3 regions of the Paenibacillus sp. JT31N7 genome follow, and region 1 is predicted to be linked to each of the others. Evidence: riboswitches for the same ligand, from Rfam matches in the RefSeq annotation. Region 1 holds a riboswitch; each other region holds the start of a gene.
What was found. A riboswitch is a leader RNA that binds a small molecule or an ion and turns the genes downstream of it on or off. The one in region 1 is predicted to bind cyclic di-AMP.
Positions count from the first base shown of each region.

Region 1 (7,329 bases):
CGTGAAGGCGCGAAGCGTCACAAAAGAAACGGCGGATGCACGAGCGCTTCAATTGTTTGACAAACTCGTTCCACAGGCTTCTGAAAACTGGAAGCTGGTGAAGAACAGTGCAGTAAAGGACAACGTCTCGTCCAAGAAAAACGAGCCGTTTACGTACCAGTTTCAGCGGGTCTATAAGGGAATTCCCGTCCAGGATCAGCAGATTATCCTCAATTTGAACGGAGACGGAAGTCTCTACACCCTCCAGCTTCCCTATGAACAGGAAGAGATTGAGAAGGCTTTGAAGGCGGTTAAGCCGGCCGTCGTGACGAAGGAAGAGGCGCTGAAACGGCTGCAGGGCGACGGGCGGGTAAGCTTGTCCTATACAATGAACGGAGCGTTTTATACCGGCGCCGACGTTAAGGAAAGAAAGCTGCTGCTTGTCTACCGGCAGGATTCCGAGGTGGAGTCGGCCTGGCAGGTGCTCGATGCCGTTTCCGGTAAGCTGCGTGATTTGAGGCCGCTGATCCCTGGTGCCGGCAAGCCGTCCGAGGCGAAGGATATTAAGGGGCATTGGGCGCAAAAAGACTTGACCGAGCTCGTCCGTCTCAAAGTACTCGTTTCCGATGCGGAAGGTAATCTGAACCCGGATGCCATTCTTACTTACGGGGACTGGCTGACGATGTTTGCCCGGGGAATCAGACCGGATTCGTATTATGGAGAGAACTACCGGAAGGGTGAGCCGCTTTATGCGGATGTGCAGCCGGGGAGCCCTTACTACGGAGCCGTCCGTTTACTGACCGATATGAACCGGTTGAAGACAGACCCGGAGGGAAAACTCGGAGTGGATGAACCTTTGACGCGCGAGAGGCTGGCCTCGGCGCTTGTGAACGAGCTGCGTTACGAGAAGCTGTCGTCCCTGCTGGATAAGCCGCTCGGCAAGCTTGCCGTCACAGATGAAGGCAGCGTCAAAAACAAAGCCGATGTTTTCCTTGTCATGAAGCTGGGCCTGCTGCAGGACATCGGCGGCGAATTCCGTCCGCAGGACAGAGTCACGCGGGCACAGGCAGCCATCGTTCTGATGCGGATGGCGGGGCTTCAAGGCAAAACGGATCAGCCGGTATCCTATTAAGCGGCGGAAGAGCCGGGGGTATAAGACTAAACAGATGAAGCCGTGCAGAGTAGCGGAGCGAACTCGAAGGTACTGAAGGGAGATGAACGGATCAGCCGGACATTAGCGATAGAGCGCAACTTTAGCCCGGAGAGAAAGAATGTGGCCCGGTCATGACGTTAACGAAGCTCTGAACCGTACTTGAATGAGACATGAACTTTGAGGAGCAAGCAGGAGCATTGAGTCCGGAAATGGATGTTAACCTAGCGGTATTGAATAAGCCCGGCCTGATTATTCAGGCCGGGCTTATCCGGGTTGCGGATGCTTAAGAACCACCCAAATATAGTCAATGATCGGCTGGAAGAGGAGTCTGATTACAATCAGGCTCCACGGCTGATGTTGAAAGCACTGGGACTGCCGATGTCATGCGATGTAGGCTGGCGGCGCATGCACATGACATGCGGCTGACCCATTGCCATTTGGCGCCGTGCCGCGCGCCGTATCGTCTGCGCCAGGGGAGAAGCAGCGAAAAACAAAGGCACCGGCGTACCCGCACGGCGGCTAGTACGTGCTGCGCGCCCGGCCGGGGAGCCTCCGCTGGAGCCAGCGCAGCACCCGGGCCGCATCCGGCTCGATGCAGGGCCGCACCGCGGCGGCGAACCTGCGGCTCGACAGCGCGGCCACGATCGCGGCTGCGGCCGCGCATCCCGCCGCAAGAGCCGCGGCAGTCCCCGCCGCTCCCGCGTCCATCAGCCGGGCGAGCAGCTGCAGGAGCCCTGCCGCGCCCAGCAGCTTGATGGCGGCGCCATGCAGCAGGAAGACGTAGACCGTCCGTCCTCCGAGGACGGTCAAGCGGCTTTCCGCGCGCGGGAGCAGCAGCAGGAACGCGGCCGATGCGGCGGCCTGCGCCGCGTAGCAGCCGAGGCGCAGCATTGTGCCGGCTGCGGCGGGAACGCCGAGCTGCGCATAGCCGCTGCCTCCGGCGAGCCACTGTGCGGCGCTGTCTGCACCCGCCGCATGCCACAACGCGGGCAGCGCCAGCAGCAGAAGCGCCGCGGCGGCCCGGATCACGCGGCGCCGGGCTGCCGTGCGCCGCCGGGGCTGCCGTTCTTCCCGCCAGTAGTACCCGGCGAGGAAGAACGGGAAGAACACGAGCGTGCGCGTCAGGCCGAGCCACGCGCCCGCTTCCGCCGGCAGGAAGCCGGCTGCCGCGCCGAGCAGGACGGCGGCGGCCACCGGGTGCTTGAGCCGGGCGAACGGGATGAGAAGAAGCTTCCAGCCGAAATGCGCGGTCAGGAACCAGAGCATCCAGTAAGGCAGCCAGAACGAATAGCGGATGCCGGGGCTGTGGAGCCAGAACAGATCCATGACCGAGTACAAGGTCTGAAAGAAGAGATACTGCAGAGCGATCCGCAGCATTCCGGCTGCCGCTTCGGGTTTCTGCCAGTATGTTTTGGCGAAATAACCGGTTACCAGCACGAACACCGGCAGATGAAAAGTGAAGATGGCAGTCACAACAGCTTGCGCTGCCTCCGGCAGAGGCGGAAGGGTAAGCAGCAGGTTGACCAGAACGACCAGCAGGATCAGGAAGAAACGGACATTCGTAAAAAAGACGGCTGTAGGGTTTCGCATAGGGGTCATCTCGCTTTGTGCAAATTTTGTTTAGGTTTTGATTGTTCTCTACTTAGTTTCTATAGAAGAAACGCAAGCAGCCAAACCTGCCTGGATGCGGCTGTTACGGGAAGATGGCTTTCTAAAGAAAGTATAGAACTTCTTCTTTTAATAGATTGTGATATTATTCACATGCCCTTATTAAGTAACGGCTTTCATTATGAAGAATGCTAGAACATGATTATAATCACTTATTTCGGGCTAAGTGTGATTAATATCACATACACTCCTCGCGGAGAGGACTATACTAAAGTCAGAAAGAGAGAACAACACACGAAAGAAGGTGAAGGAGCCATGAAAGAGACAGCTGACCCGCAAGTCCAACAAGGAAGATGCCCGCAGTGTGGTTCCGGTATTCCGGTCGTGAAAAAAATCAAATCCGCCTGGATTTGCGAAGACTGCCGGTTAAAGCCTCTGGTATCCAGAGCTGACGGCTCCGCCGGCTCATCCGAACTTCCTGATTGATTCAGGAAGGGGAAGAAAGCTATTTACGGCCAAGAATGTGAAAATATTCACAATAAAATAGCGAACTACGAAAGGATGCGAATATCATGACCGCCCTTCATCTTGTAAACGCGGCTCCCGCACACTGCGAGGCATGCGGCGCCCGGCTTCAACCGCACCCTGAGGGTTATAAGGATTTATGCTTCGACTGTGTGCAGGCAGGGCAAATCGTCCGAATGCAAGCGGTCGGCAAAACCGGACTTCCTCTTCCTCTGGAAGCGGAATGCGGATTGATCGAGCAGTACTGGCTTTAAAAAAACGGAAACACGCAAGATCATCATCATACAGAATACGCAGCTTGAAAGGGGAAATTTATATGTTTAACTGGTTAAGAACGAACGTCTATGCGGCAGGTCTGATGCTAATCCTCCGCTTCTATCTCGGATACGCATGGATCACGGGAGGATGGCACAAGCTGACAGGCGGGTTTGACGCCACTGGCTTTCTGAAAGGCGCGGTAACGAAGCCGATTGTCGATAAAGCGACCAATGAGCTGGTCTATCCGACCTTCACCGCATTCCTGGAAAACTTTGCACTGCCGAACGCCAAACTGTTTAACGTACTGATTCCGCTCGGAGAGTTTCTGGTAGGACTGGGTCTTGTCCTCGGCGCACTGACAACGGCGGCAGCATTCTTCGGGGTTCTGATGAACTTCATGTTCCTCTTCGCAGGTACTGTAAGCACCAACCCTTGGATGATCCTGCTCGGTGTCATCGTCATCGCCGCCGGAGCCAACGCCGGCAAGTTCGGAGCCGACTATTACATCCTTCCTTACCTCCGCAAGCTCCTTCGCCATCGCGGAGACCACGGCGCAAACCCGACCCTCGGTGGAGGCAAGACACGCGCCCACATCTGATCGGACGATAGACGCGATCCAAGCAAAAGCCCCGGATATCCGGGGCTTTTTTTTGTTAAACGGAGAAAGAATGAGCTGGAATCAGCTTGAAGAAGCAACGATTAAATGAATAGGGTTACATGGAACAGAATGGCAGAGGGCTGTCCGCCGTTTTGTTTACAGGCCCGATTCGCGGGAGTAACATACTCTCATGGTACGTCGGATCAGGCTTCGGGCAGCATGCCCGGACGCCGGCGGTGGCCATACTATCATCTTCATCTGCGCGCTTAATTCTCGAACGAGAAGCGGGGGACCCACGAACTGGGGTGAATCGGAATGTTTATTCCGTAGGGGCCTCTCAAATCCGAACCCGGCAGCTAACCTCGCAAGCGTCATTGGGAGAAAAGGAGTGGAAAAGGAAGAAATGGACTCACGAATTATCCGGATTGAACTGTTTGAATTCGATGTACCCTGCTGTTACCATCATGCCAAAGGAAAGCTCGAGAACTGCAGATACGGGCTTCTGAAACTCACGGACGAGGGCGGAGAGACAGGCTGGGGAGAATGTTTGATGTCCGTCGATGAGAAGTATTTCGATCTTGTGAAATGGGCGCGATTTCTGTACCGCCTCCCCAAAAGCACGGTGGCGCAGGCGCTTGATATCGTTCGCTTGTACCGCGTTCTCTGGGGGAATGTCAAAGCGGATCTGGTAGAAATGGCATTGTTCGATCTGACGGCCCGGTCGCAGCGCAAACCGTTTGTCGACATTCTCGGAAGCTTTGGCGGCTTCGGGAATAACGGAAGCTTCAGCCGTTCCGGCGTCAGCTCCCTCCGCCCGCAAACGGCAGCTGTCCGGAGTGCGGAAGACGGATTACGGTCTGACGCGAAAACGCGCTTTCCTTCCCGCAGCGGAGAGGTAGAGCGCTGTGAACACGCTGCAGCGACGGAAGGGGAATTTCCCGTAAACATGTTCTTCCGGGCTGAGCGGGAGATTCACCCCGGCTGCGGCAGCTCTCTGCTGGATGATCTGCGCAGCGCGTGCATGCTGCGGCAGGAAGGAATGACGCTCGCGATGCATAAAGATTATTTGATCGGTCCGGCCTGCTGCTTATGGGAGCATACCGCAGCGGTGCTGGGAGCGGACTGGCTGGAAGAGGGCCGTTATCCCGAACCGGCTCGCCTTGCCCCTCTGCAAGCTTGCGAGCGGATAGCCGGCACCGGATTTCAGCTGGATCAGTCGGTGCTTTTCGAGGAGTCCCGGGCTTATTTTGTCGTTTTGTAGGGCGGGACGTTTGCTTTTTGGGGGGAAGTTCGCCTACAATAATACCAGAATTCCCCTGAAAGGAGAGGTTCTCGTGTCTGCTAATGAATTCGAAAACCTGGAATCACTTAAAAAAACACGTATCGTTGTCATCGGAACGGGTGCCGTCGGTTCCACCACGGCTTATACCCTGCTGCTCAGAGAGCGGATGTCCGAACTTGTCCTCATCGATTATAATCACGCGAAAGCGAACGGGGACGCACTGGATATGAATCACGGCCTGCCGTTTACGGGCAGGGTGAAAGTGTGGGCGGGTGACTATTCCGACTGTGAAGGTGCCGATATTATCATTGTTTGTGCGGGCGTCGCGCAGAAGCAGGGGGAAACCCGTCTCGATCTGCTTAAGCGCAACGTCGACATTTTTAACGGCATCGTCGAGAATGTGACGAAGTACAACCAGACAGGCATTATTCTGGTGGCGACCAATCCGGTTGATATCATGTCTTACTTTACTTGGAAAAAGTCCGAGTGGCCCGTTAACCGTGTCATCGGTTCGGGAACTCTGCTGGACAGCGCGCGTTTCCGCTATTTGATCGGCGAGAAGCTTCAAGTGGATCCGCGAAGCATTCACGCGGCGATTATCGGGGAGCACGGAGACTCGGAAGTGCCTCTGTGGAGCTTGGCGAATTTTGCCGGACTGCCTCTTGAGCTGAATCAGGAGGATAAGGACGAAATTTTCCGGAATACGCGAGACGCGGCTTATCAGATTATCGAAGCGAAGGGATCAACGTATTACGCGATCGCTTTGGCGCTCGACCGGATCTGTACGGCGATTCTGCGAGATGAGGGCGCGGTGCTGAACGTATCGACGTATGTTTCCAATTATCACGGGATGTCCGACGTTTATCTCGGAGTTCCGTGCATTGTGGACCGTACGGGTGTGCGGGAGGTTATTACACTGCCCTTGAGCGATGAGGAAGAGGCTAATCTCCGCAAATCGGGAGCCAAAATCCGGGAAATGATCGATTCGATTTCGGAACGGCTGTAGGCGGGAGAGACATGAACAAGAATAGAGCATGCGAGTAAAACGCGGAAAGAGCGGCTGGTTATCAGCCGCTTTTTTGTATGCTGCAAGTGTATTTTCAAGGTGATATGCGCTTTGATTGACAGATTCGCTTATTAACGCTTATAATTACTTACAAACAATTATCGAATTGCATGAATTCACTTAAGGGCGTGCCGATATGTTTCAGGAAGAACGAATTGAAGCGATTATGGAATACTTAAGGGAACATCAGCGGATGGACGTCAAGGAAATCTGTGACAAATTCGACGTGTCGCGGGACACCGCTCGCAGGGATCTCGTCCGGATGGATGAGATCGGGCTAATTGTCCGGACCCGCGGAGGCGCTATGCTGCCGACGCTGAACCGCGCGGTGACCGCTTATAAGGACCGGATGCAGAAAGCTCCGGACGAGAAGCGGCAGATCGGCAGGGAAGCCGCCAAGCTGATCCGCGACGGGCATTACTTGTTTCTCGACACGTCAACGACGGTTGCGACGGTCGCCGAGCATATTCAGACGACGGGCAACGTGGTCGTGACGAATTCCATCGATATTGCGGCGAAACTGGCGGACACTAAAAGCTTGAAGGTGCATATGCTCGGCGGGCAGCTTGAACTGGAGCACCGGTTTCTGTTCGGAGCGACTGCTCTGGCGCAGCTGGGTGATTATTACGTCGATTTGCTGTTTCTTGGCGCCTGCGGAATCAGTCCGGACGGGCTTTCCTACCCGCATGAAGAGGACGGTTCCATCAAGCGCGAAATGATCCGCAGAGCCGACCGTGTCGTCGTTTTGGCGGACCATACGAAATTCGGCAAACAGTTGTTTTATAAAGTGGCCGGTCTGGCCGACTTGGATGTGATCGTGACGGACCGGGAACCGGAAGAAAGCATGCTCCGCCTGCTGG
Region 1 covers NZ_JCAUAT010000003.1:583,327-590,655, forward strand. Annotated here, with positions in the region: gene AC58P5_RS17285 (YcdB/YcdC domain-containing protein) at 1-1,111, shown strand, start outside; gene AC58P5_RS17290 (acyltransferase family protein) at 1,652-2,722, opposite strand; gene AC58P5_RS17295 (hypothetical protein) at 3,313-3,519, shown strand; gene AC58P5_RS17300 (DoxX family protein) at 3,582-4,121, shown strand; cyclic di-AMP (ydaO/yuaA leader) riboswitch at 4,375-4,507, shown strand; gene AC58P5_RS17305 (hypothetical protein) at 4,510-5,382, shown strand; gene AC58P5_RS17310 (L-lactate dehydrogenase) at 5,456-6,409, shown strand; gene AC58P5_RS17315 (DeoR/GlpR family DNA-binding transcription regulator) at 6,606-7,329, shown strand, end outside.

Region 2 (7,329 bases), on a different contig from region 1:
CGCTGATTTGCCCGATGTGCAGGTCGGCAGCAGGCCGTTATATTTTCCCATGAAAGCTTTTCAGGGTTAACCTTGCTTGCTGCGCACGTACTCCTCCGGAGATTTGCCGACAACCGTTTTGAAATCTTTAATAAGATGAGCCTGGTCGTAATAGCCCAGATCTACCGCGAGCTTCGACCAGTCCGGCGATCCTCCCGCATCCGCCATTAGAGCGGCATCCTGCAGCCGGTATCTCTTGATCACCCATTTCGGGCTGGCACCGACATACTGGCTGAACAACCGCTGCATCGTTCTTAAGGAAATGCCGAACCTGGCTCCAACGTCCTCAACCCGGTTGATTTCCCTGTGTCCCGCAATATAATCGATCACCGAATTGACGATTTCGATTTGTTCGTCAGCCGGGGGCCGCTCTCTATTGAAAAAGTCATCCACGAAGCTTACCTTCGCATCTTCATCCGGTTTGGAGAAAATGGCCTCTTCCAGCGGAAGGCTGCTTATACCGAAAACCTCCCGGAAAGCCAGGCTGCGGTTAACCAACTCCGAAGCCGGACGCCGGTAAAACGGATAAAATCCGCCCGGCCGGAACAAAACGCCGAATACTTCTCCTTGGCCCTCAAGAAGCTGCGATGTTTTCCCTTTATTCGTCCCGTAGATCCGCGTGTTGTTTCTTTCGAAGACCAGATTAAAGCAGGGAGGCTGGATCACCTCCTGGGTATGGGAAGGAAGTCCTCTCAAGTCCCAATGAATCAGCCAGTAATGCCGGATAAAAAAAGCCAGCTCCGGAGCGGGCAATCTTCGGGAAATGGTGAACTTTTGCCGGCCAATCTCATAATTTAAAATGCCTTTGTTGATGACGGCCGGATTCTCTTCGGGTTTCATGCGGAGCCGCCTCCGTTCCAGATGAAGTCTCAGGGAAGATGTCGCTTTTTTACAATCCGTTTGCGCCGTGGCCCTGTAAAGTTGATGGTAGCAAAACAGACAAGCTATCACAAGACGCCGACACTAGGCTAGGGAGGAATTTTCAATGGATCTTACTTATCATTTTTATATCGACGGCAGCCCGGAGCAGGTGTGGGATGTTTTCGTAACGCCGGAAAAAACCCGTAAAATCTTTTTCGACTGTGTGATCGATTCTTCTTATGTCCCCGGTGAATCTATCCGGTTTATCGGACCCGGCAATGACGGCGAGCAGACGGTCCACATTTACGGAGAAGTGCTGGAATACGAGCCGAACCGCGTCCTAAGTTACATCGAACATCCCGGTCCTTCGTATTATCCGAATCATGCGGATATCACTACGCGGGTAACCATTAAGCTGGAGCCGGTCGGCGGCTGCACCAAGCTGACCCTGATCAACGATGAGTGGGTTGAAAATCATCCATCCTACGAGAAGACGGACTCCGCATGGTGGATGCTGCTGAGCACCATCAAAACGTTTGTGGAGACTGGAAAGAAACTGGATCTCGGCTGGTAAGTGATAAAGGGTAGGGGACCCGTAGAAGGCTGGGGTAGTAAGCGGAGCGTTCCACACGAAAAAAGCCGGACAGCATGAAGCCTGTCCGGCCTTAATCACCCGCTGGCTCAGCGGGATTATTTTTGTAAGCCGACAGTAGGGGAACTCTACGGTTCCTCTGCTGTCGGCATTTTCATTTTTTAATGAAAAGTTCGATTGAATTAGTGATGATGACGTTCCTCGAAAGTTTGACAGCAGGTGTCGGTGATGCCCTCGGCGGAATCCTGATGCCCGGAATCGTAAGGCAGACCGTCCCGTTCTTGCGGTTGTGGCTTGTTCGAATGAGCGTTTACTTCGATCATAATAACTTCCGCATTGCAGTTATTGCCCTGCTCCCAGTATTCGCAGTTGGCAATGCTGCATTTCACCATTGGATTTTCCATGTTTATCACCTCGTACTTCTATTTACCCGAAGAACGAAGCTTTAAACAGGGGGGCAGTCATTTCGGGAAGCTCCGGCCGGACCCGGGCCGACAGCAGGTTTGGCTTCCGCCAGCATTTGCTTGTAAATCTCGATCGCTGCGGCGCGGGAGCTCTTCAGATCGACGATCGCGTCCGTCTGCGGCTTGTGAATTTCCTTATCGCTCAGATGAGCGAGCCGGGGAAGCCACCGCCGGATGTACATCCCCGTCGGATCATGGGTCTCCGACTGCGTGACGGGGTTCATCACCCGGAAGTACGGAGACGCGTCGAAGCCGAGCGAAGCGCTCCACAGCCAGCCGCCCCGGTTGAGCACGTTGTCGTAATCGGCGAGCTTGCGCCGGAAATACCGCTCACCCAGCGTGAAGGGACAGCGCAGGTTCTTGGTCAGGAACATGGCCGTCACCATCCGCAGCCGGTTCGGCATGTGCCCCGTGGCGTTCAGCTCCGCCATGGCCGCATCCACGACCGGAATGCCGGTCTGCCCCCGGCACCACCGCTCGAAGAGCGTGTCCTCCAGGCCGGAGAAATCGAATTTCTTCTCGTAGACGAAGAAATCCGGGTTATAGACGGCCTGGTACAGGTAGAAGTCGCGCCACGCCAGCTGGCGCGTCCAGGCTTCGTGCCGCTCGCTGCCGAGAGCGGCTTCATACGCCCGGCGCACGGAGAGCGCGCCGGTGTTCAGGTGGCGGCTGATCCCGCTGGTCGTCTCGAAGGCGTACCGGTCTCTTTGCGCTTCATAAGCGCGGAGACCTCCTTCGAGAAAGCCGCTCAGAGTCTGAGCGGGATCAGGCGCCGTGCCGGCCGCTTCCGGGTCCAGCGGAAGCGGAAATCGCGCGGACCAGGCTTCGCGGTCCGGCAGCGGCCGTGTCTGCAAATCGCGCACGGTGACGGCCGACGACGGCCGGAAAAAAAGGTGCATGTAAGCGTTCCATTTTTTATAAAAAGGGGTAAATACTTGGTAAGGAGTGCTGCGCTCCGCAAAGTGCTGGAAATCCCCGAAATCGGCGAGAGTATGGTCGATCAGCGTAGTAACCGGAACGCCGCGGGCGGAAGCTGAAACCTTCAGTTTGCGGTCACGTACTAATGCATAGGGCGTAACGTCGCCGTGCAGGACGATTTCTTCAATGGGGAGCTCGGCCAGCAGATGATCCACCACGGCATGAGGCTCGCCGGCAAGCACCTCCAGATGCGCGCCCGCTTTCCGGTATTCGCGGATCAGCCTGGAGACGTGACGGAGGAAGTTGACTCCGCTGTGTTCCCGCTCCCGGCCGTCGCGCAGAAGGAAAGGGTCCAGAATCAGGATGTGCAGGCTTGGACGCCCCAAGCTGTGAATGTAATCAAACGCAGTCATGTCATCAATCCGCAAATCTTTGCGATGAATAAAAAGGATCATAATGAAGGGACGCTCCTTGCTTTTTCGTCTAACTTCATAGTAACAGGAAAACCGGCGCAAATGAAAAGAAGCCCGGCAAGCCAGGCGGCAACCTGGATTACGGGGCTCCCTTTCGGGTATATGCTGCGTTCCATTACGAGTGCGTCTTACTAGTCTGCAGTGATCTTGTTAAAAAGGTCATCGCCGATAACGCGGCGTGCAGAAACGTATCGTTTCGCATAGTAAGATTCGCTCAAGTCACTCTTTGTAACACCTTTGTTCGTGGCGGAGTGGGCGAACTTGTTGTTCCCGATGTAAATACCTACATGGGAGATGCCTTTTCCGTCGGTGTTAAAAAATACCAGGTCACCCGGTCTCAGATCGCTTTTCGCAACCGAGGATCCTTGGCCGTTCTGTGCTTTTGAAGTGCGTGCCAGATCAACGCCGAACCGGTCGAATACGTAGGACGTGAAGCCCGAGCAATCAAAACCGCTGGTCGATGTGCCCGAATACTTGTAAGGCGTCCCTACCAATCCGTCAATCGTGGAGCTGAGCGTCGACTTCGCGGATGCGCTGCCGATTTCCACACTCAAAAACAGGGTCAAGCTCAAAACAAACAACAAGACTTTCTTCAACTGTGTTGCTCCTTCCTGTGCCTACGAGGTTAGCTGGAGGGTTCGGTAGAAGGTGTCCCCTATGATCCCTTTGTTGCAAGATCAATTCACCCAGAGTGGATCCCCCGTTCTCTTCCTTTTCGTCTAAGAAGAAATTCGGCAATCTTTTTCTGTTCGACACTAAATATTCGCCATAGGTCCAGAAATTCCTTCCAAAAAACTAAAAATAGTTACAAAAAAGTTTCAAAAGCAGTTATTTAGTCGGATTTCAGGGCAAAAAATAGATCAAAAAACCCGCCTTCTTGTATAAAGAGGGCGGGTTTTCCATGTCTTTCAGCTTAGAGGCAATCTAAGTCTTCGGTTGATCCGGAAACTTCACGCGCAGCCCCGGTTTCGTTTCGGCAAGCAGTTTTTCCTGCAGGGCGTTGAGGTCTTCCTGCGTTTTCAGCTCGCCTTTTTTGACGAGATACTCGATCGTTTTTTGCTGGAGGAGATATTTGGCGTACTGGTTGACGGTTTTAGGATCGGTCCAGTAGGTCGCTTCGGTCAAGCCGGCGCTTTTGTAGAGCATCTCTTTCAACTGAGCCGCTTCGGGGCCGGCTGCTTCCAGCGCTTTGCGCTGCTGATCGACAGCCTGCTTCACTTCGGCTTCCTTGACTTTGACGCCGCGCTTCTGGCCGTAACGGACGAAGAGCTCGTCCTTAAGCATCAGATCGAGCAGCTGATCGTTGGTCAAATTGTTTTGAGCGCCCTGCATTTGAAAGGCCAGGTCGACTTCGGCTTTCATTTTGTCGAATGCCTGATTGGAAATGCGGACGTCGTGACCGATCGCCACAACCTCTTTGGCTTTAACGTCGGACTGTCCGTAAAAGAACGACCCGGCGGCGACACAAAGGCCAATTACTGCCGCCACGACGGTGCTTGTCCGTGGGGATATCATCGGTAATGCCTCCTTTTATCTTCTATCTTTCCATGATAGCTGAAAAAAACGCAAATGGAAACTAAAAACCCCCCTGGCCGGTGAACGGCAGGGGGAGACGGATATCGCGCCGGAACCATCCGGAAAGAGAACGGCTGATAAGACGGTCCGACGATTGAGACGCGTCTGTTTTGCCTCCCGGCTTACGGGCAGAATAACGGGCATTTCTAGGTCCGGTAGCTTTCCCAGATTTCACGCTGCGCCGCGATGGACCACATTTTGACAAAGGTGCGGACCAGGGGGTATATCTGGTGGATAATGAGGGCCGTCAAGCCTGCCCACACATAGGATGCGGTAGTAGCCGCAACGGCAAGAAGGAAGCCGAGCAGGATGAGCAGCAGGGCATTGCACGTGATCCGCAAGCCTTGGCGGAACACGACCGGAAGCACCGCGAGAAGTCCACGTCGATCCTCGGAGGCCCGGCCGAACTGCAGGAACAGGAAGATAAGCTGAATGAGCAGGGCATACACGGCATAGAGAGCCGCCCAAGGAAGCAGGGACAGGAGAAGCTGCTCGAATGCGTAGGCTTCGTTGAACAAAGCAAGTGCTTTGGGAGCCAGCCAGTAGAGCGGAGCAAGCACCAGGACCGTTTGAAGAAGATAATAGAGGAAGAAGGGCAGCAGAAGCTCGCGTATTCCTTTCATAAACCGGTAACCCGCATTCATCTGCCGGTGTTCCAGAGAGTACAGGACGCCTGCGTTCAGCATGGGACTAATCAGCATCCGGACGGCCAGCAGAATGAGAAACCATTCGAGATACGGCTGGATGAGATCCGTTTTTACAAGTCGGAACTGGCTTTCCGCCACGAACAAATGAATGGCGCTCTGGGGCTGATCGCTTGCCGGATAACGGTGGAGCAGGGGGACGATAATGGATTGGACCCATTTATAAAGCAGAATCCCCCAGGCAAACTGGTACACATACAGCACGCAAACGGCGAACGGCTGCTTGAGGGCGGCCGTCAAGCCTTGTCGAAGATAGCGGAGCATCTCATCACCTCACCAGGCTACAGTATCGAACAGCGTTTCCAGCAGTTTGACGACGCCGAGGGTCCAGCGGATTCTCCACGTGGTGTCGACTTCGGTTTTCATATAGTTGTTGATATGCCGGTTTTCGAGCTTCATGGTGTATGCGGGGTCCAGAGAAACCCAATCCACCGGGGATTTATGGGTCAGCTTGTACTCGATCTGCTCGCCCTGTCCGTCCCAGACCTTCTCTGTCGCCGAGCCGTCGGCAAAATGGAACCGGATCGGCACAGCCGGTACATTGCCTCCGAACTTGCGGACCAGCACGCTGCTTTCGTACAACGTCTGTCCCGACTCGTTCGCCTGGCGGATGCGGATGTTATCGACCGCATAGTCGGTCATCATGCTGCCGTATACATACTGATCGAAAAACTCCGTCCATTTCGTTTTGGTGATTTCCTCCACGACCGTTTGAAAATCGCGGGTGCCCGGATGCTTGAATTTCCAACGCTGGAAGTATGTTTTCATAATACGGTCCATCGTGTTAAGCCCGACCCGGTGCTCGATTTCCTTGAGAACCAGCTTGGCGCGGGTATACACGTTGTCGGCGTATTCGCCGTGGCTGCGGTAACCCCACGCATTTTTCTGCAGAGCAGCCGGAGCGGTGATGTAACTGGATTCGACCGGAAGGTTGGGCTTCGTCCCGTATTCCAGTTCCATCAGCTTATCCTCCGTGTAGGAAGTGAACCCTTCGTCAAGCCAGGCTTCCTCGAACTCGTTGCTGGCGACGAGTCCGTACCAGAACTGGTGGCCGATCTCATGGACGACAACGCGCTCGAGTTCCAGGTCGGGAGTCCCCTCGGAGGCTCCCCAAGCGGTAACGAGCGTGGGATATTCCATGCCGCCCGCCCCGTTGGCTTCCTCAGGAGGCACAACGATGGATAAGGTCGAGTACGGATACGTACCATACCACTGGGAGTACCGGCTCAACGCTTTTTTGGCGGCGATCATATAGCGGGACTTGTACGGTTCATGCTTGGGGTCGAGGTACAGCTTGATCTTGACCCCCGGCAAATTGGGAGCGGCATAGGGCTCTTCAAACATCTTGAAGTTGGGCGAAGCGGACCAGGCGAAATCATGCACGTCATCCGCATAAAACTGATAGGTTTTCTTCCCGGCTTCGACGACCGGATTTTTGGTCGGAAAACCGGTGGCGGCCACGATGTAATCCGCCGGGACTTTCACCCGGACATCGAAAATGCCGAAGTCCGCGTAAAACTCCGAATTGCCGTGGTACTGGTGCAGGTTCCAGCCTTCCGCGGTCCGTCCCCGGGTGCCGGCAGGCTCGTACACGGCAAGCTTGGGAAACCACTGGCCGGCCATAACGAAATCTTTCGTTACGCCCATGCGGGCGAACACTTGCGGAAGCTTGACCGCAAAATCCGTATGCAGCGTAATGGCGG
Region 2 covers NZ_JCAUAT010000013.1:25,098-32,426, reverse strand. Annotated here, with positions in the region: gene AC58P5_RS27475 (DUF6597 domain-containing transcriptional factor) at 67-879, opposite strand; gene AC58P5_RS27470 (SRPBCC domain-containing protein) at 1,025-1,474, shown strand; gene AC58P5_RS27465 (DUF1540 domain-containing protein) at 1,675-1,896, opposite strand; gene AC58P5_RS27460 (cryptochrome/photolyase family protein) at 1,938-3,329, opposite strand; gene AC58P5_RS27455 (C40 family peptidase) at 3,479-3,943, opposite strand; cyclic di-AMP (ydaO/yuaA leader) riboswitch at 3,947-4,094, opposite strand; gene AC58P5_RS27450 (SurA N-terminal domain-containing protein) at 4,272-4,862, opposite strand; gene AC58P5_RS27445 (hypothetical protein) at 5,069-5,890, opposite strand; gene AC58P5_RS27440 (M1 family metallopeptidase) at 5,900-7,329, opposite strand, start outside.
Region 2: linked by a shared signal. The riboswitch ahead of AC58P5_RS27455 (C40 family peptidase) and the one ahead of AC58P5_RS17305 (hypothetical protein) in region 1 are both predicted to bind cyclic di-AMP.

Region 3 (7,329 bases), on a different contig from region 1:
TGACGATGTCTCCGCTCAGCATCGATTTTCGTTTCGTTTGAGAAGCATTTGAGCTCATCCGTTTTCACCCCATCGTTTCTAACGCAATGTCAAATATTCGGCCACCGGACCGAGCGCGATTACCGGCAGGAAGGTGAGCGCCCCAATGATGACGACCGTACCTACCACGATTCCGGTAAACAAGGCATTATCCGTACGGAACGTACCGATTGTTTCCGGAACCCACTGCTTGCGGCCCAGTGAGCCGGCCACACCCAGAAGGGCGATGATCGACACGTAACGGCCAAGCAGCATCACAATTCCCGTGGAAATGTTCCAGAACGGCGTATTGTCCGCAAGTCCTTCGAAGCCGGAGCCGTTGTTGGCCGCCGACGACGTGAACTCGTACAGCACCTGGGAGATTCCGTGGAATCCCGGATTGGTGACGGCTCCTTTGCCAAGCTCCGTCATAAACGCGATCGCCGTCGGAGCCAGAATGATAAGCGGATGCGCCAGAATCGCAACGGCGATCAGTTTCATCTCGCGGGACTCGATTTTGCGACCCAGAAATTCCGGCGTCCGGCCGACCATGAGGCCCGCCAGAAAGACCGCCAGAATCGCGTACATGAGCATATTGACCAGTCCGACTCCGTCGCCGCCGAATACGCAGTTCAGCATCATTTGAGCCAGCGGAACCATTCCGCCCAGCGGGGTGAGCGTATCGTGCATATTGTTGACCGTACCCGTCGTCGCCGCCGTCGTTACCGTGGTGAACAACGCGGACTGCGCTATGCCGAAGCGCACCTCTTTGCCCTCCATACTGCCGATGGACGAGTCCGCGCCAAGGGCGTTCAGGGCGGGGTTGCCGGCCTTTTCCGAGAAGAAGGCGACCGACAGGAAGACCAGGAACAAAGTCATCATCGCGGTGAAAATGACCCAGCCCTGCTTCCGGTTCTTCGCAAACCGTCCGAAGGTATACGTCAAGGAGGCCGGAATGCACCACATGGACAGCATTTCGATTACGTTGGTCAGCGGAGACGGATTTTCAAACGGATGGGAAGAATTCACCCCGAAGAAGCCGCCCCCGTTCGTACCCAAATGCTTGATGGACACAAGCGACGCTACCGGTCCGATGGCGATTTGCTGTTCTCCGCCTTCAAGCGGCTTTGCGGCCAGCGACGGGTCCAGCGTTTGCGGCACTTTCAGGCCGACAAGCAGCAGCGTAACCACGATAGCCAGCGGCAGCAGCAGACGCGTATGTCCTTTTACAAAATCCGCAAAAAAGTTGCCGATGGTGTTGCCTTTAGACGTCAGCCCGCGGATAAACGCAATCGCGACCACGATCCCCGTTACGGCGGACGTGAACATCATCATCATAATGACGGCCATCTGCGAGAAATAGGACAAGCCCGTTTCCCCGCTGTAGTGCTGCAGATTCGTGTTGGTCATAAAGCTGATGATCGTATTGAACGACAGCGTCGCTTCCATATTGTCGATCCCGTTCGGGTTCAAAGGAAGAGCATGCTGCAGGCGAAGGATCAAATACCCGACCGCCACAAGCACAACGTTGGTCAGCACGAGGCTGCCCGCATATCTTTTCCACGTCATGCCGTTCTCGCTGCGGATGCCCGCAAGCTTGTAAATGGGCCGCTCCAGCCAGCCGAACCATTGGTCCGTCCGGTTTTTCTCATTCGAAAAAACATGATAGATATAAGTTCCAAGCGGTTTCACCAGCAGGCAAAGGACCGCGATTACGATTAAAATTTGCACGATCTCCATAGATTCCTATCCTCCTCAAACAACTCCGCGCAAGCAGTTCACCGGCTGCCCGAAGGCGCCTTAAAATTTCTCAGGATGTATGAGCGCGTAAATCAGATACAGAAAAAGCCCAGCCGTAAAAAGCGCGATAATCATCATGAACGGCCGCCTTCCGAGCCTTCCACCACATGGTCACACCAGATCAAAAAACCGTAAAAGATGAAATAAACGACTGCCAGCAGCAGAATCATATAAAGGTCCGTCATGCGTGTCGGCTCCTTTCTTTCCTATTTAAAGGTTCATATTATAGGTTCATTCATTATCGTTCGGTTAGTGAATTTAAACGTTAGCGCAAAACTTCTTCGGGCACTTGGCCCGGTGCTGCTCCAAGCAGGAAAGAGACCTGACGGGTATTCGTATGCACCACATGGTCGGCGCCGAGCGCTTTATAAATCAACCGCGGTGTGGCATTCGTTTTCACCACGAAAATCGTTCCGGTTGTCCAGCTGCGGACCATCTGAAGATACCGGCAGCAGAGCGGCAGGCTGTCTTCGAAAAGATAAACGTCACCGACCGGAAGCCCGGGGACTTCCCAGGCTTCGTGGCGCACGGTATCCACTTCCACGATATGCCGGACTCCCAGCTTCTTCATCCGCTGTCCTTCCGCCGGGTTGTTTACAAGCGCCGCGAAGGGTCTGCGGTAAATATTCAGCAGTTTAATAAAGTTCTCGCCGGTGACATTCGGTGCGGAAACCAACGTATAGGTTTGGATCTTTCTCTCGTCCACTTTTTATCCCTCTTTCATGTTTTGGGCAGCAAAAAAAGAAGCCTGCGGAAGAGGAACTCTTCACGCGGCTTCTTGACGGTCACAGCCTAAAAAGACTATAGCCGAAGCGCGATAGCAGTCGCCTCTCTCGGTACGCTTACGAGGTTAGCTGTCGGATTCGGGCGTGAGAGTCGCCCTACCATGACGGCACGGATGCCGCTTCTGGATTCACCCCATGAGGACCGGGCCGTTAGGCCTGCAGGTCCTCGTTGGTTCCCCCGTTTTCCGCTTCATACGGAAACTCAGCGATAAAAACGCATGTTCATTTATTTGGCACATTTTTCTTTTTCGGATGTTTTTGAACATAACAAAACCACAGCGAAACGAAGTCCCTGTGGTCGATGCCGATCACAAGCTTCTTCAACCCCTCCCGAACTCATGCGCTTACGAGGTTAGCTGTCGGATTCGGGCGGTGAGAGTCGCCCTACCTGACTGCCGGGTCCATGGATTCCGGCGCTTCAGGATTCACCCCTGCAGACATGGCCCCGGCTCTCACACCGGATCAATGCTGCGATGGTTCCCCCGCTTCCCCGGATGGGGAAATTCAGCGAAAGCAAGAAACTGTTTTTTTCAATTGATGGAATGAATATTACACCTCCGTACGTGCTTTGTAAAGATATGGGGAGATTGGTTTTAAACCGATTTAAGCCAAAGAAATCGCCTAATGCGCTTACATTTCCTCTTTTTGTGCGCTAGCTTGTTAATGCGTCGAAAATCTCGCGTTTTTGAAAACGGTTTGGACATCCAGCCTCTTCCCACAACGGAAAAACCTGCTATACTACTTGTAAACGTTCCCATATTAACCAGTTAGGAGGAAAATTTATGAAAAACGGATGGAAATCAATCTTGCTCTGGGGGGTGATTTCCATTGTCGGCGCGTTCGCTTTCGGGCTTGTCGCACTTAATCGCGGAGAAACGATCAATGCCGCCTGGCTCGTCATTGCAGCCGTAAGCTGTTATGCGGTCGCCTACCGGTTCTACAGCCGCTTTCTCGCCCGCAAAGTCTTCGTGCTCGACGACAACCGGAAAACACCCGCAGAGCTGAACAACGACGGCAAGGACTATGTGCCGACGAACAAATGGGTGCTGTTCGGGCACCATTTCGCGGCCATTGCCGGCGCGGGTCCCCTCGTAGGGCCCGTACTTGCCGCCCAGATGGGCTATCTGCCCGGAACGCTGTGGATCATTCTCGGCGTTATTCTGGGAGGCGCCGTCCAGGACTTCGTCATTCTTTTCGCTTCAACACGCAGAAACGGTAAATCGCTCGGCGATATGATCAAGGATGAAATCGGCAAGGTGACGGGTACGATCGCCATGCTTGGCATTCTCGGCATTATGATCATTCTTCTCGCCGTGCTCGGGCTCGTCGTCGTCAAAGCGCTGATCGGCAGCCCGTGGGGCATGTTCACGATTGCCGCCACCATTCCGATCGCCCTCCTGATGGGCGTGTATATGCGCTACATACGGCCCGGCCGCGTCGGGGAAGCGTCCCTCATCGGCGTCATTCTGCTGATTCTGTCCCTCATCGGAGGCAAATTCGTCGCCGAGAGCGCAGCGCTGGCCCCTCTCTTCTCCTTCAGCGGAGAAACCATCGCTCTGATGATGATCGCCTACGGCTTTTTCGCTTCCGTCATGCCGGTCTGGCTGCTTCTCGCTCCCCGCGACTATCTCAGCACGTTCCTGAAAGTCGGAACGATCATCGGCCTCGCGCTCGGCATCATTTTCGTCCTGCCGGATCTGTCCATGCCGGCCACGACCCGGTTCATCGACGGAACCGGACCCGTCTTCGCCGGGAACTTGTTCCCGTTCCTGTTTATCACCATCGCCTGCGGCTCCGTGTCGGGCTTCCATGCGCTGATTTCCTCCGGAACGACGCCCAAAATGCTGGAGCGCGAATCCCACGCGCGTCCGATCGGCTACGGCGCGATGCTGGTCGAATCCTTCGTCGCCATCATGGCGCTGATCGCCGCCTGCATTATCACGCCCGGCACTTACTTCGCGATTAACTCGTCGGCGGCGGCGCTGGGCGGTACCGATGTGGCGACCGCGGCGGCGACCATCACGAACTGGGGCTTCACTATCACGCCGGAACAGTTGACTACGCTGTCCAAAGATATCGGCGAGAGTACCATTCTCTCGCGGACGGGCGGCGCGCCGACCTTCGCCATCGGCATGGCGCAAATCTTGTCCGGCGTGATCGGCGGCAAGACGATGATGGCGTTCTGGTATCACTTCGCCATCCTGTTCGAAGCCCTGTTCATCCTGACGACGATCGACGCGGGCACCCGGGTGGGGCGTTTCCTCATCCAGGATTTGCTCGGTTATGCCAGCAAGTCGCTGGGGGATACCCGGTCCACGGTCGGCAATCTTATCGCTACGGCTCTCTGCGTAGCGGGCTGGGGGTATTTCCTCTACCAAGGCGTTGTGGACCCTCTGGGGGGCATCAACTCCTTGTGGGCGCTCTTCGGCATCGCCAATCAGATGCTGGCCGGCATCGCGCTTGTACTGGGTACGACCATTTTGTTCAAAATGGGCAAAAAGGCGTACGCCTGGGTCACGCTCCTGCCCACGACGTGGCTGCTTATCGTGACCATGTCCGCCGGTTGGCAGAAGCTGTTCCACGAGAAAGCGAACATTGGCTTCCTTTCTCACGCCAAACAGTTCCAGAGCGCGCTGGACAGCGGGAAAATCGTGGCCCCGGCCAAATCGGCCGCGCAGATGAAGCAGATCGTGATGAACGATTACATCGACGCGGCCTTGTGCGGATTTTTCATGATCGTGGTGCTGATCGTGTTTATCTCGGCCATCCGCGTCTGGCTGAAGGCGATTTCGAACAAACCGCTGGATCTTTACGAAGCCCCGTATATCCCGCGCGGCGGGCAGGGCAGATCCGAGGCGACGAAATATGTTTAAGCGCCTGAAACTCATCTGGAGCTACCGCAGCCAGTTTATTCATCTGATGGTGGGCGTCCCCCACTACGAAACATATGTGGCCCATATGAAAAGCGCCCACAAAGACCAGCCCGTCATGAGCCGTGCGGACTTTTTCCGGCAGGCCCAGGACAACCGCTATGACGCCAAGGACGGGAAAATCTCCCGCTGCTGTTAGGTGTTTACGGCAGCACGCCACGGCAGCACAAAAAAAAACCAGCATAGCCTTCGGGCTGCTGGTTTTTTTTACCCTGCGTTTGTAGAGGAGCTTTTTGCAAGGGTCAGTGGATATCCTTTTTCTTGAATTGTCCGCCCTTCACATCGTGAATGTTGCCGACGGCAATAAAGGCGTTTTCGTCCCATTCTTCGACGATGGATTTCAGCTTCGCTTCTTCCAGACGCGTAATGACGGTGAAAATCACCTTCTTGTCGTCGCCGGTATAGGCCCCTTCCCCATGAAGGTAAGTCACGCCACGGCCCAGGCGCTGGGTGAGCGCATCGCCGATTTCTTTATAATTTTCACTGATGATCCATACGGATTTCGACTGATCGAGACCTTCGATCGTCACATCAATCATTTTCATCGCAATGTAATAAGCAATCAGGGAATACATCGCATGATCCCAACCGAACACGAAGCCGGCGCTGCCGAGAATGAACAGGTTGACGAACAAGACGATTTCACCGACGGAAAACGGTGATTTCTTATTGATCAGAATAGCCACGATCTCCGTACCGTCAAGGGAACCTCCCGAACGGATAACAAGCCCGATCCCGACGCCGAGTATAACCCCGCCGAAAACGGCTGCCAGCAGCGGATCGATGGTGAAAGCTGGTACCGGATGAAGAAAGGAAGTGCCGACTGACATCGCGATAACACCGAACAACGTCGAGAAAGCGAACGTTTTACCGATTTGTTTGTAACCCAGAAACAGAAAAGGAAGATTTAAAAGGGTTAAGAAAATACCGAGAGGGAGATGGAAGAAGTGGGACAGCATAATCGAAATACCGGTTATACCGCCGTCGATAATATTATTGGGAACGAGAAAAACTTCCAACCCGACCGAAAATAAAGCCGCACCTAGCGAAATAAATATGATTCTTTGCAGAAGCTTTACCGCAGTAGCCGTACGTTTACCTGTTTTTTCTCCTTGAAAAGTCGATTTTTCCACACTCAATGGCCGACACCCCTTTTATTTGTATTTATCTAAAGTTTGCCTTAACCCGAAAAAGGAGCCTGTTTGCGACAGACTCCAGAGCAGCAACCGGCAAACAAACATCGAATACATGTATTATACCATATTATTCGCCTAGGATCACTGAATTTACCGAAATACGGTCAAAAACGGCGATCGGCATTCTTGACAAGCCTTACGGGAGTCTAACCGAAGCCTCTCGCCATCCAGCCAGCCGCAAGCTTCACTTAGCTTTCCCGCGGGTTCAGCTTTCATTCCAGTCCGCATTGCCGTACTGCTGAATGTGCTGCTGCATTTTCTTGCTTAAACTGCCTCGCACCAGCAGATAGGAAACGTCCACCATATCCATGATTTCCTGCGGATCCAAGCTTCCGTCCAGCCGGACGGTATTCCAATGGCGCTTGTTCATGTGATAACCGGGCTTTACGGTCTCCGGATACTGCATACGAAGCAGCTCCGCTTCCTCCGGCGGGCATTTTAACGTCACACTTCCCTCACCCGGAGCGGCACCCGAAGGCAGTAAAGCGAACATTTTTCCTCCTACGCGGAGTACATCGGTCTCATTGTCGAAGGGACGGTCCGCGGCAGCGCCCGGTTTGGATAAAGCATAGTCCATAACCTCATTTGTATTCATAGCAT
Region 3 covers NZ_JCAUAT010000007.1:63,505-70,833, forward strand. Annotated here, with positions in the region: gene kdpB (potassium-transporting ATPase subunit KdpB) at 1-58, opposite strand, end outside; gene kdpA (potassium-transporting ATPase subunit KdpA) at 79-1,758, opposite strand; gene kdpF (K(+)-transporting ATPase subunit F) at 1,819-1,896, opposite strand; gene AC58P5_RS23695 (hypothetical protein) at 2,084-2,524, opposite strand; cyclic di-AMP (ydaO/yuaA leader) riboswitch at 2,642-2,821, opposite strand; cyclic di-AMP (ydaO/yuaA leader) riboswitch at 2,930-3,123, opposite strand; gene AC58P5_RS23700 (carbon starvation CstA family protein) at 3,386-5,476, shown strand; gene AC58P5_RS23705 (YbdD/YjiX family protein) at 5,469-5,672, shown strand; gene AC58P5_RS23710 (YitT family protein) at 5,776-6,666, opposite strand; gene AC58P5_RS23715 (MmcQ/YjbR family DNA-binding protein) at 6,935-7,324, opposite strand.
Region 3: linked by a shared signal. The riboswitch ahead of AC58P5_RS23695 (hypothetical protein) and the one ahead of AC58P5_RS17305 (hypothetical protein) in region 1 are both predicted to bind cyclic di-AMP.